One region of the Pseudomonas sp. AS2.8 genome, then DNA from elsewhere that is predicted to be linked to it. Evidence: predicted binding sites of a transcription regulator. Region 1 holds the regulator's gene; each other region holds the start of a gene.

Region 1 (3,273 bases):
ACTGAATGACTACTGCCTACCTGGAAATCGTTGAACTCTCCGATGGTCGCATCGTGTTGCGCCGTGCGGACGACGAGGAAGCTCTGGTTACCCTGGAGTTCTCCAGCGATGCCAAGGATTTCCTGCATGGACAGCAGATAGAGGTGGCCAAGGCCATGTTCAACCTGGGCGTGCAGATGGCCGGTCGACTGGCCGAAGGCGACAGCCTCCAGCGTGACGATCAACCGCGCGTCCTGCACTGATACTCTTCTCGATCCGGCATTCCATAGTGGAATGCCGCCCTCACAGGCCGTATCGGCGCCTGCTTCCTACGCGAACCTGACGTTCAGACTCTGGCTGTGACCCTGGGCGGCGGCGCGTGCCAGTTGCTGCTTGCCCGCATCGCTCAGGTCGTGCAACCAGCTGATCACCGTATGACTCTGCCCCTTGCGCAACACCTCGCAAGCCAATTGCAGGGTCTTGGCGGCGCTCGGCGTCTGCAGCAGCAGCACGCGCTCCGGATTCAGATGGGTACTGCGCAGCCAGGCGTTGCTGAGCAGCGACGGCGGCGTGACCAGGGTCAGCCAGCGGGCATCGTCCTTGTCGCTCAGCTGGCGCAGGATGGGTGCCAGCAACTGCAGGCACTGCTCCTGGCTACCATTCAGGGACATCTCGCTGAAGGTGTCTGGCAGCGGGGCGGCCGGCAGCTCCCGTGCCGGCTTGCCGGGCTTGGGTAGAAAGGCGGTCAGCTCCTGCAGCAGGAGCTCGGGTGCCAGATCCAGCTCTTGAACGGGCGAGCGCGGTGCATCGAACATCAGGGGAAATTGCATGGCGACCTCCTAGAGGCGACTCGATCAAATCCACTCGAGGTCATGTACCACGGATACATGACGTCACTGTGCTCAGCCTGGTCTTGAGCGCTTTCCGGAGCGCGAACAGATACCCCCGATCAAGACTTCGGCGTAAGGCAAAAGGCGTGATAACGGCTGGCCCGAAGGCCAGCCTTAGACGTTAGCGGCGGATGACGCCAACGCTTAACCCTTCGATGGCGAATTCCTGGGTGGAAAGATCGACTTCGATAGGGGAGAACTCGGGATTCTCTGCCAGCAGGGTGACCTGGTTGCCCGAGCGCTTGAATCTCTTCACGGTGACCTCGTCGCCCACCCGGGCCACGACGATCTGGCCGTTGTGCACCTCACGGGTCACATGGACCGCCAGGAGGTCGCCATCGAGGATGCCGACGTCTCTCATGCTCATGCCCTTGACCTTCAGCAGGTAGTCGGCACGCGGCTGGAAGAAAGCCGGATTGATGGCGCAGTTCTCTTCGACGTTCTGTTCGGCCAGGATGGGCGCACCCGCGGCGACCCGACCGATGACCGGCAGGCTCTCGTCGGCCTTGCGCGTGGCATCCAGCCCCGGGATGCGGATGCCCCGGGAGGCGCCCGGCGTCATCTCGATGGCGCCCTTGCGCGCCAGGGCCTTGAGGTGTTCCTCGGCCGCGTTCGGTGATTTGAAACCAAGCTCCTGCGCGATCTCCGCGCGGGTAGGCGGAAAGCCATTGGCTTCGAGGCAACGCTTGATGAAGGCCAGGATCTCGGCTTGTCGCGGTGTCAGTTTCAGCATGATGCACGTCGCGTCGTCTAATGATGCTGTGATTATATACAGTAACTCAGGGTGGTAGGCAAGGCCGCCGCCCAGGCCTTCGGACGACAGGCCGGATTCACCGCGATCAGCCTCCAGGTCGGGGATCGGTGGGCCTTTCACGCCATGGTGCCGACGCCTCGAATCCAGGCCGTGATTGACTTGGATGGCGTTTGAAACATATGTTTCAAACGGAATTCATCTATCGAGGAAGGTCATGGCGCAGTCGGATACCGTGGAGCGCATTCTGGATGCGGCCGAGCAGCTGTTCGCCGAGCGCGGCTTTGCCGAGACCTCGCTGCGACTCATCACCACCAGGGCCGCCGTCAACCTGGCCGCGGTCAACTATCACTTCGGCTCGAAGAAGGCCCTGATCCAGGCGGTGTTCTCGCGCTTTCTCGATCCCTTCTGCTTCAACCTGGAGCGGGACCTCGATCAGTGGCAGCCGAAGCAGGGCGAGGACGTGAGCCTGGAGGCGCTGCTGAATCTGCTGGTGGATCATTCCCTGGCCATCAAGCCGCGGCATGGCAATGACCTTTCGGTGTTCATGCGCCTGCTGGGCCTGGCCTTCAGCCAGAGCCAGGGCCACCTGCGCAAGTATCTGGAACAGACCTACGGCCGCGCCTTCCGTCGCTTCCTGCTGCTGGTGAATCGAGCCGTTCCCGAGATTCCACCCCTGGAGCTGTTCTGGCGCGCCCACTTCATGTTGGGCGCGGCGGTGTTCAGCATGTCCGGCATCAAGGCGCTGCGGGCGATCGGCGAAAACGACTTCGGCGTCGATACCCATACCGATCAGGTGCTGCGACTGATGGTGCCTTTCCTCGCCAGCGGGATGCGCGCCCCTACGGCGATGCACGCGCCGGAGCTGGCCCAGGCGCAGTATCGGCCACGGCGGCCGGTGGTCGCGGAGACGGTCGAGAGCTACTAGGCTGCGAGGCCGGCGGTGCCTGGGGTAAGCTTGCGTCCCTTTCACGGCGCCGTGCGCCGGAGCATTCGGACGAGGTACCCATGCAAGGCTCCCTGATGGTCGATATCGCTGGCACCTGGCTCACCGCCGAGGATCGCCAGCTGCTGCGCCAGCCGGAGGTGGGCGGACTGATCCTGTTCGCCCGCAACATCGAAACCCCGGGTCAGGTACGGGAACTGTGCCGTGCCATTCGCGCGGTGCGACCAGAATTGCTGCTGGCCGTGGACCAGGAAGGCGGTCGCGTGCAGCGGCTGCGCCGCGACGTGGTGCGGTTGCCGGCCATGGGGCAGTTGGGCGGTCGCGCGGACAGCGCGGAACTGGCCCGACTCTGCGGCTGGCTGATGGCGACCGAGATCCTGGCGGTGGGGCTGGACTTCAGCTTCGCCCCGGTGCTGGACGTCGACCATGGGCGCAGCCAGGTCATAGGCGCTCGTTCCTTCGGCAGCGCCGAGCAGGTGATCGAGCTGGGCAGCGCCTTCATCGCCGGCATGGGCGACGCCGGTATGGCCGCCACCGGCAAGCACTTCCCCGGTCATGGCTGGGCCGAAGCCGACTCCCACTATGCCATTCCCACCGACGAGCGCGATCTGGACACCCTGTTGCGTACCGACCTGCGCCCGTTCCAGGCCCTGTTGCCGGTGCTGGGCGCGGTGATGCCCGCTCACGTCATCTATCCCGCGGTGGAT
Region 2 (3,273 bases), on a different contig from region 1:
GACTCGTTGCGCGGCCGGCGGTCGATGTAGACCGGCACCGGCTGATAGATGATGCCAGAGCCGCGCACCTCGGTTTCCTGCCGCGAACTGGAAGAGGACGAAGAGCCGCCGACCACGGTGACGTCGTCGACCGGACGTTGGCGGCTGGCAGCGGGGGCGGGTACCACGGTGACCTCGCGCGGCGCGCTGACTGGCGGGGGCGCGGCGGGCCGGGGCGGCGGCGTGAAGCCGTTGCTCTCGGGCAGGCTCTGCAGCGGAATGGTGGTGATCTGACTATTCGTCGGGCAGGCGCCCTGGGTATAGGTCGTCCGGCCCTGGTCGTCCACGCACTTGTAGACATCCTGAGCGGCCACGACGCCACTGGCGAGCAGCAGGCCATAGAACAGCGAACGCATGATGAGGCCCTCCGGGCACTCGAATTGTCACCTGCAGGATACAAGATGCCCGCCAGGGCTCCCAGGGGAGGCAGGCTTTCCCGATCAAGCCTGCGGCTAATGGTCAGACCTCAAGAGCTAGGCCTGATCCCGGTGAGGCGTATAACATCCTGAAACATTCTTTCCAGGGCAGCGACACGTGAAGTGGTTCGTGATCGGCAGTTTTTTTCTCTGTGTTTTGTACGTGCACCTGCGCGGCCGGGTGCGCCATCGTTTTTTGCGTCAGCTCAGTGACCATTCAACCTTTCTGGCGCCGTTGAACACCTTCATGTTCCTGACCTCGCGGGTGCCCAACGCGCCCTACCATGCCGTGGAGCGCTTTCCCGAACTTCAGGTGCTGCAGGACAACTGGCAGCTGATCCGCGACGAGGCCCTCGACCTGCTGCGCGCTGGCCAGATCAAGAAATCCGCCGAGCACAACGATGCGGGCTTCAACTCCTTCTTCAAGAGCGGCTGGAAGCGCTTCTATCTGAAGTGGTACGGCGACAGCCATCCCTCCGCCATGCAGCTGTGCCCCAGGACCACCGAATTGCTGCGCGGTATCGGCACGGTCAAGGCAGCCATGTTCGCCGAGTTGCCGCCCGGGTCGCGACTGGTGCGCCATCGCGATCCCTATGGCGGCTCCCTGCGCTATCACCTGGGCCTGGCCACGCCCAACGATCCGCGCTGCTTCATCGAGGTGGACGGCCAGCGCTATCACTGGCGCGATGGCCAGGCGGTGGTGTTCGACGAAACCTTCATCCACTACGCCGAGAACACCACCGACCAGGATCGCATCATCCTGTTCTGCGACGTGGAAAGGCCGCTGCGCTATCGCTGGGCGAGCGTCTTCAACCGCTGGGTCAGCGGCACCCTGCTGGCCTCGGCGGCCTCGCCCAATGACGCCAGCGACAAGACTGGCGGCCTCAATCGCGCCTTCCGGCACCTCTATCGCATCCGCCAGCGCGGCAAGGCGCTGAAGAAGCGCAACCGCTTCCGCTACTACCTCGAACAGTGGCTGTTGCTGGCCGCGCTGGTCGGCGTGGTGATCTGGATCTGACCAGCCGTTTCATCGACGTGGACAGCGGTTCGACTTGACCCCGATGCGAATCGCCTCTAATACTGTATGCATATACAGATAGAGGCGATGGCCATGGACAACACCCCTGCAGGTCTGGCGGCATGAGCGGCGGCGCCAGCCTGGCCCGGCTGTTCGAGGAGCGGCGCCTGTGGAAGGGGCAGACCAGTCCCGAGGCCCGGCGCAGTGCCCAGCCCACCGGGGTCGCTGCCCTGGATGCCCATCTGCCTGGCGCCGGCTGGCCCGAGGCGGCCCTCACCGAATTGCTGCTCGCCGGCCCCGGTCATGGCGAGTTGCGGCTGCTCTGGCCGACCCTGGCGCGCCTGAGCCAGGCTGCCGAGCGCATCGCCCTGATCGCGCCGCCGTTGTTGCCCTATCCCCTGGCCTGGCAGGCGGCCGGCGTGGCGCTGGATTCCCTGGTGGTGATCCGCGCCCAGGGCGCCGAGGTGCTCTGGGCCGCCGAGCAATGCCTGCGTTCGGGGTGCTTTGGCGCGGTGCTCTGCTGGCCCGAGCGCGCCGACGACCGCCAGTTGCGCCGGCTGCAGGTCGCCGCCGAGAGCGGTCGCACCCTGGCCTTCGCCCTGCGTCCGGCCGCTGCCCTGGACAATCCCTCGCCAGCGGCCTTGCGCCTGGAACTCCGGGCCCCCCTGGAACGGTTGCACATCCGCAAATGCCGAGGCGGCCAACCCGGCGTGCTCGATCTGGCCGGCGGCGCTTGAGCTTGCCATGCGCTGGGCCTGCATCCTCTTTCCGCAGCTGGCGCTGGATGCCGTGCTGCGCCGTCATCCGCAGCCGGAGCAGCCGCTGGTGCTGCTCTCCGGACCAGCGCACCGTCGTCTGCTGCAGGCGGTCAATCCGGCCGCCCGGGCGCTGGGGCTGCGCCCGGGCCTGACCCTCGCCGCCGCCCAGGCCCTGACCCGCGACTTCGAGCAGCAGGAGCACGATCCGGCGCTCATCGAGACGGCCGAGACACTGCTGGCGGCCTGGGGCTATGGCTTCAGCTCCCAGGTCAGTCGCCACTACCCCCGGGCGCTGCTGCTGGAGGTGCAGTCCAGCCTGCCGCTGCTGGGACCCTGGCCGCGGCTGGAACGGCGCCTGCGCGAGGAACTCCAGGACCTGGGTTTTCGCCATCGGCTGGCCCTGGCACCCAATCCGGTGGCGGCGCGGGTGCTGACCAATGTCGCCGATGGCCTGGCCGCCTCCGCCGATGAGCTGCCGCGCCTGCTCGATCGACTCCCCGTGGAGCGGGCCGGTTTCGCCCCCCAGCAGGCCCAGGCGCTGGCACGCATGGGTATCCGCCGCCTGGAACAGCTCAAGGCCCTGCCCAGGGCCGCCCTGGCCCGGCGCTTCGCCCCGGAGCTCCTGCAGCAGCTGGATCTGCTGGGGGGCAGCCGCAGCCTGGCGCTGGAATTCTATCGACCCCCCGATCGTTTCGTGACGCGGGTGGAGCTCAATTTCGAGGTGGAATCCCACCAGGCCCTGCTGTTCCCGTTGCGTCGCCTCACCGCCGACCTGGCCGCCTGGCTGGCCAGTCGCGACCGTGGCGTGCAGCGCTTCCTGCTCTGGCTGGAGCATCGCCAGGGTCCGGCCACCGCCCTCACCATCGGCCTGCTGGCGCCCGAGCGCGATGCTGCCCTGCTGTTCGAGTTCACCCGTGGTCGTCTCGAACAGCTGCAGGTGGTGGCGCCGGTACTGGCGCTGCGCCTGGAAAGCGAGGAGTTGCCGCTCTTCGTGCCGGAGCGCCATGGCCTGTTCGACGAACGCCCTGCCCAGGCCGTGGGC
Region 3 (3,273 bases), on a different contig from region 1:
TCGACACCGCCAAGCATGCGCGCCACCTCTTCCACACGGCGTGCCCGGTCCAGCTTGGCAACCGCCGTGCGGGTCTCATCGGTGCCGCGCTCCTTGTGCACGAACAGATGCTGATGACCCTGGGCCGCCACCTGGGGCAGGTGGGTGACCGTCAGTACCTGGCCGCGCTCGCCCAGTTGCCGCAGCAGTTGGCCGACCACCTCGGCGGTCGGGCCGCCGATACCGACGTCCACCTCGTCGAATACCAGTGTGGGCGTGCGCGAGGTCTGGGCGGTGATGACCTGGATGGCCAGGCTGATCCGTGACAGTTCGCCACCGGAAGCGACCTTGGCCAGCGGGCGCAGGGGCTGGCCCGGGTTGGCGCTGACGCGGAATTCGACGCCCTCGTTGCCCAGCGGCTGGGGCTCGCCGGTGCTGCCCGGTGTGAGGGTGATGCTGAAGCGGCCTCCCGGCATGCCCAGGCGCTGCATCTCGGTTTCGACCGCTGCAGCCAGCTCCGGCGCCCGTTGCTCGCGCAGGCGGCTCAATTCGCCGGCCTTCTCCTGGTAGTGACGCTCGAAGGCGGCCAGCTCTTCCTGCAGGCGCTCCAGGGCAACGTCGTCGGCATCCAGAGATTGCAGTTCGTTGCGCAGCTGTTCGTGCAGCTCCAGCAGGGCCTCGGGTTGCACGCGGTGCTTGCGGGCGAGGCTGTAGACGCTGTCGAGACGCTCCTGCACCGCCTGCTGGCGCTCCGGATCGGCTTCGAAATGATCGACGAAGCGATTGAGTTCATTCATCGCTTCCTCGATCTGGATCTGCGCGGAGGCGAGCAGGTTGCTGGCTTCCTGGATCTGCGCCGGGGGACGGTCGAAGGCGGTCAGGCGGGCGACGCTGGCATTGAGTGCCGACAGCGCATTGCCCTGCTCATTTTCGGTGCAGAGATCCATGGCCTGGCGGCAGGCCAGCAGGATGTGCTCGGCACTCGCCAGATCGCTCTGCTCCTGCTCGAGCGCCTGCAGCTCGCCTTCGGCCAGGGCGAGGTTGTCGAGTTCTTCGAGCTGATAGCTGAGCAGCTGGTGACGGGCGCGTTGCTCGTCGCCATTGCGGGTCAGACGCTCCAGGGTCTGGCGCACCTGGCGCCAGCGCTGGGCGGCGAGTTGCACCTGGCGGACCAGCTCGCCCGCGCCGGCGTATTCGTCCAGCAGGCGGCGGTGGGTGTCGAGGCCGAGCAGCGACTGGTGCTCGTGCTGGTTGTGAATGTCGATCAGCAGACCGCCGAGGGTCTTGAGATCCGCCAGCGGGCAGGGCGAGCCATTGATATAGCCACGCGAACGCCCTTCGCGGGTGATGACGCGGCGCAGCAGGCAGGGACCGTCCTGCTCCAGGTCGCGCTCGGCGAGCCACTGGCGGGCTTCAGGGATGTCGGTGGTGTCGAAGCTGGCCAGGACATCGGCCTTGTCGGCACCGGGCCGGACCGCATCGCTGTCGGCGCGATCGCCCAGGGTGAGGCCGAGGGCGTCGAGCATGATGGACTTGCCGGCGCCGGTTTCGCCGGTGATCACGGTCATGCCGCGCTCGAGGTCGAGGTCGAGGTGTTCGACGATGGCGTAGTTGCGGACGGACAGATGCACCAGCATGCGACGATCTCCGAAAGCGGTTTTCTGGTTGTTTATACAGTGCCTCTAGGGCACTGGCAATCCATACAGCTCTTGAAGCGCCGGCCGGCGGCCCCATATAGGCGCCATCGATCAGGGCATCGTCCATTAGAGGGCGCGCCTACCGGCATTATCACAGGAGGACTCCATGGCCGACGAACAGAACTCCCAGACCCCCGAGCACGAAGCCACCCAGGGCGACGTCCAGCACGAGGATCTCGCCGCCCGCGTCGCCACGCTCGAAGAGCAGCTTGCCGCCGCCCAGGACCAGTCGCTGCGCAGCGTCGCCGAACTGCAGAACGTGCGTCGCCGCGCCGAGCAGGATGTGGAGAAGGCGCACAAGTTCGCGCTGGAAAAATTCGCCGGCGATCTCCTGCCAGTGCTCGACAGCCTGGAGCGTGGCCTGGAGCTGTCCAACGCCACCGACGAGACCCTCAAGCCCATGCGTGAAGGCATGGAGCTGACCCTGAAGATGCTGCAGGACACCCTCAAGCGCTATCAGGTCGAGGCCGTCGATCCCCACGGCGCGCCCTTCAATCCGGAGCACCACCAGGCCATGGCCATGGAGGAGAGCGCCACCGCCGAGCCGGGCAGCGTGCTCAAGGTGTTTCAAAAGGGCTATCTGCTCAATGGTCGCCTGCTGCGGCCGGCGATGGTGGTAGTCAGCAAGGCACCTGCGGCGCAGCAGCCGAGCATCGACGAAAAGGCTTGAAATTCTTTCGCTCGGCCCCATCTGGTAGGCAAGCGAACATCAAAGGCCCCCTGAGCGGGCCGCGCGGAATCTGAGATTTCTGGAGAAGACTACATGGGCAAGATCATCGGTATCGACCTGGGGACGACCAACTCCTGCGTCGCGATCCTCGAAAACGGTAACGTCAAGGTGCTGGAAAACGCCGAAGGCACCCGTACCACGCCGTCCATCATCGCCTACACCAACGATGGCGAGACCCTGGTCGGCCAGCCGGCCAAGCGCCAGGCGGTGACCAATCCGCAGAACACCCTGTACGCGGTCAAGCGTCTGATCGGTCGGCGTTATGAAGAAAACGTCGTGCAGAAAGACATCGAGATGGTCCCCTACAAGATCGTCAAGGCCGACAACGGTGACGCCTGGGTCGAGGCCAAGGGCCAGAAGATGGCGCCGCCGCAGGTGTCTGCCGAAGTCCTGAAGAAGATGAAGAAGACCGCCGAGGACTACCTGGGCGAAGCCGTGACCGAGGCGGTCATCACCGTGCCGGCCTACTTCAACGACAGCCAGCGCCAGGCTACCAAGGATGCCGGCCGCATCGCCGGTCTGGACGTCAAGCGCATCATCAACGAGCCCACCGCGGCTGCCCTGGCCTATGGCCTGGACAAGGCCAAGGGCGACCACACCGTGATCGTCTATGACCTGGGCGGCGGCACCTTCGACGTCTCGGTCATCGAGATCGCCGAGGTCGACGGTGAGCATCAGTTCGAGGTGCTGGCCACCAATGGCGACACCTTCCTGGGTGGCGAAGACTTCGACATCCGCCTGATCGACTACCTCGTCGAAGAATTCAAGAAAGAAAGCGGCATGAACCTCAAGGGTGACCCGCTGGCCATGCAGCGCCTGAAGGAAGCTGCCGAGAAGGCCAAGATCGAGTTGTCCTCGGCTACCCAG

What was found. Region 1 encodes LexA, which represses DNA repair genes until DNA is damaged. Its sites were predicted from a motif close to CTGTNTNNNNANACAG; they were not measured.
Region 2: a site for LexA is predicted at 1,536-1,551, ahead of imuA (translesion DNA synthesis-associated protein ImuA). Genes of this name have one in related genera too.
Region 3: a site for LexA is predicted at 1,641-1,656, ahead of recN (DNA repair protein RecN). Genes of this name have one in related genera too.

Annotation. Positions count from the first base shown of each region.
Region 1 covers NZ_JACHVV010000001.1:63,396-66,668, forward strand. The annotation lists gene FHR73_RS00275 (hypothetical protein) at 6-242, shown strand; gene sulA (SOS-induced cell division inhibitor SulA) at 309-809, opposite strand; gene lexA (transcriptional repressor LexA) at 991-1,602, opposite strand; gene FHR73_RS00290 (TetR/AcrR family transcriptional regulator) at 1,838-2,548, shown strand; gene nagZ (beta-N-acetylhexosaminidase) at 2,629-3,273, shown strand, end outside.
Region 2 covers NZ_JACHVV010000002.1:416,074-419,346, reverse strand. The annotation lists gene FHR73_RS08955 (DUF4124 domain-containing protein) at 1-395, opposite strand, end outside; gene lpxO (lipid A hydroxylase LpxO) at 574-1,473, shown strand; gene imuA (translesion DNA synthesis-associated protein ImuA) at 1,596-2,210, shown strand; gene FHR73_RS08940 (DNA polymerase Y family protein) at 2,218-3,273, shown strand, end outside.
Region 3 covers NZ_JACHVV010000007.1:8,358-11,630, forward strand. The annotation lists gene recN (DNA repair protein RecN) at 1-1,616, opposite strand, end outside; gene grpE (nucleotide exchange factor GrpE) at 1,783-2,346, shown strand; gene dnaK (molecular chaperone DnaK) at 2,440-3,273, shown strand, end outside.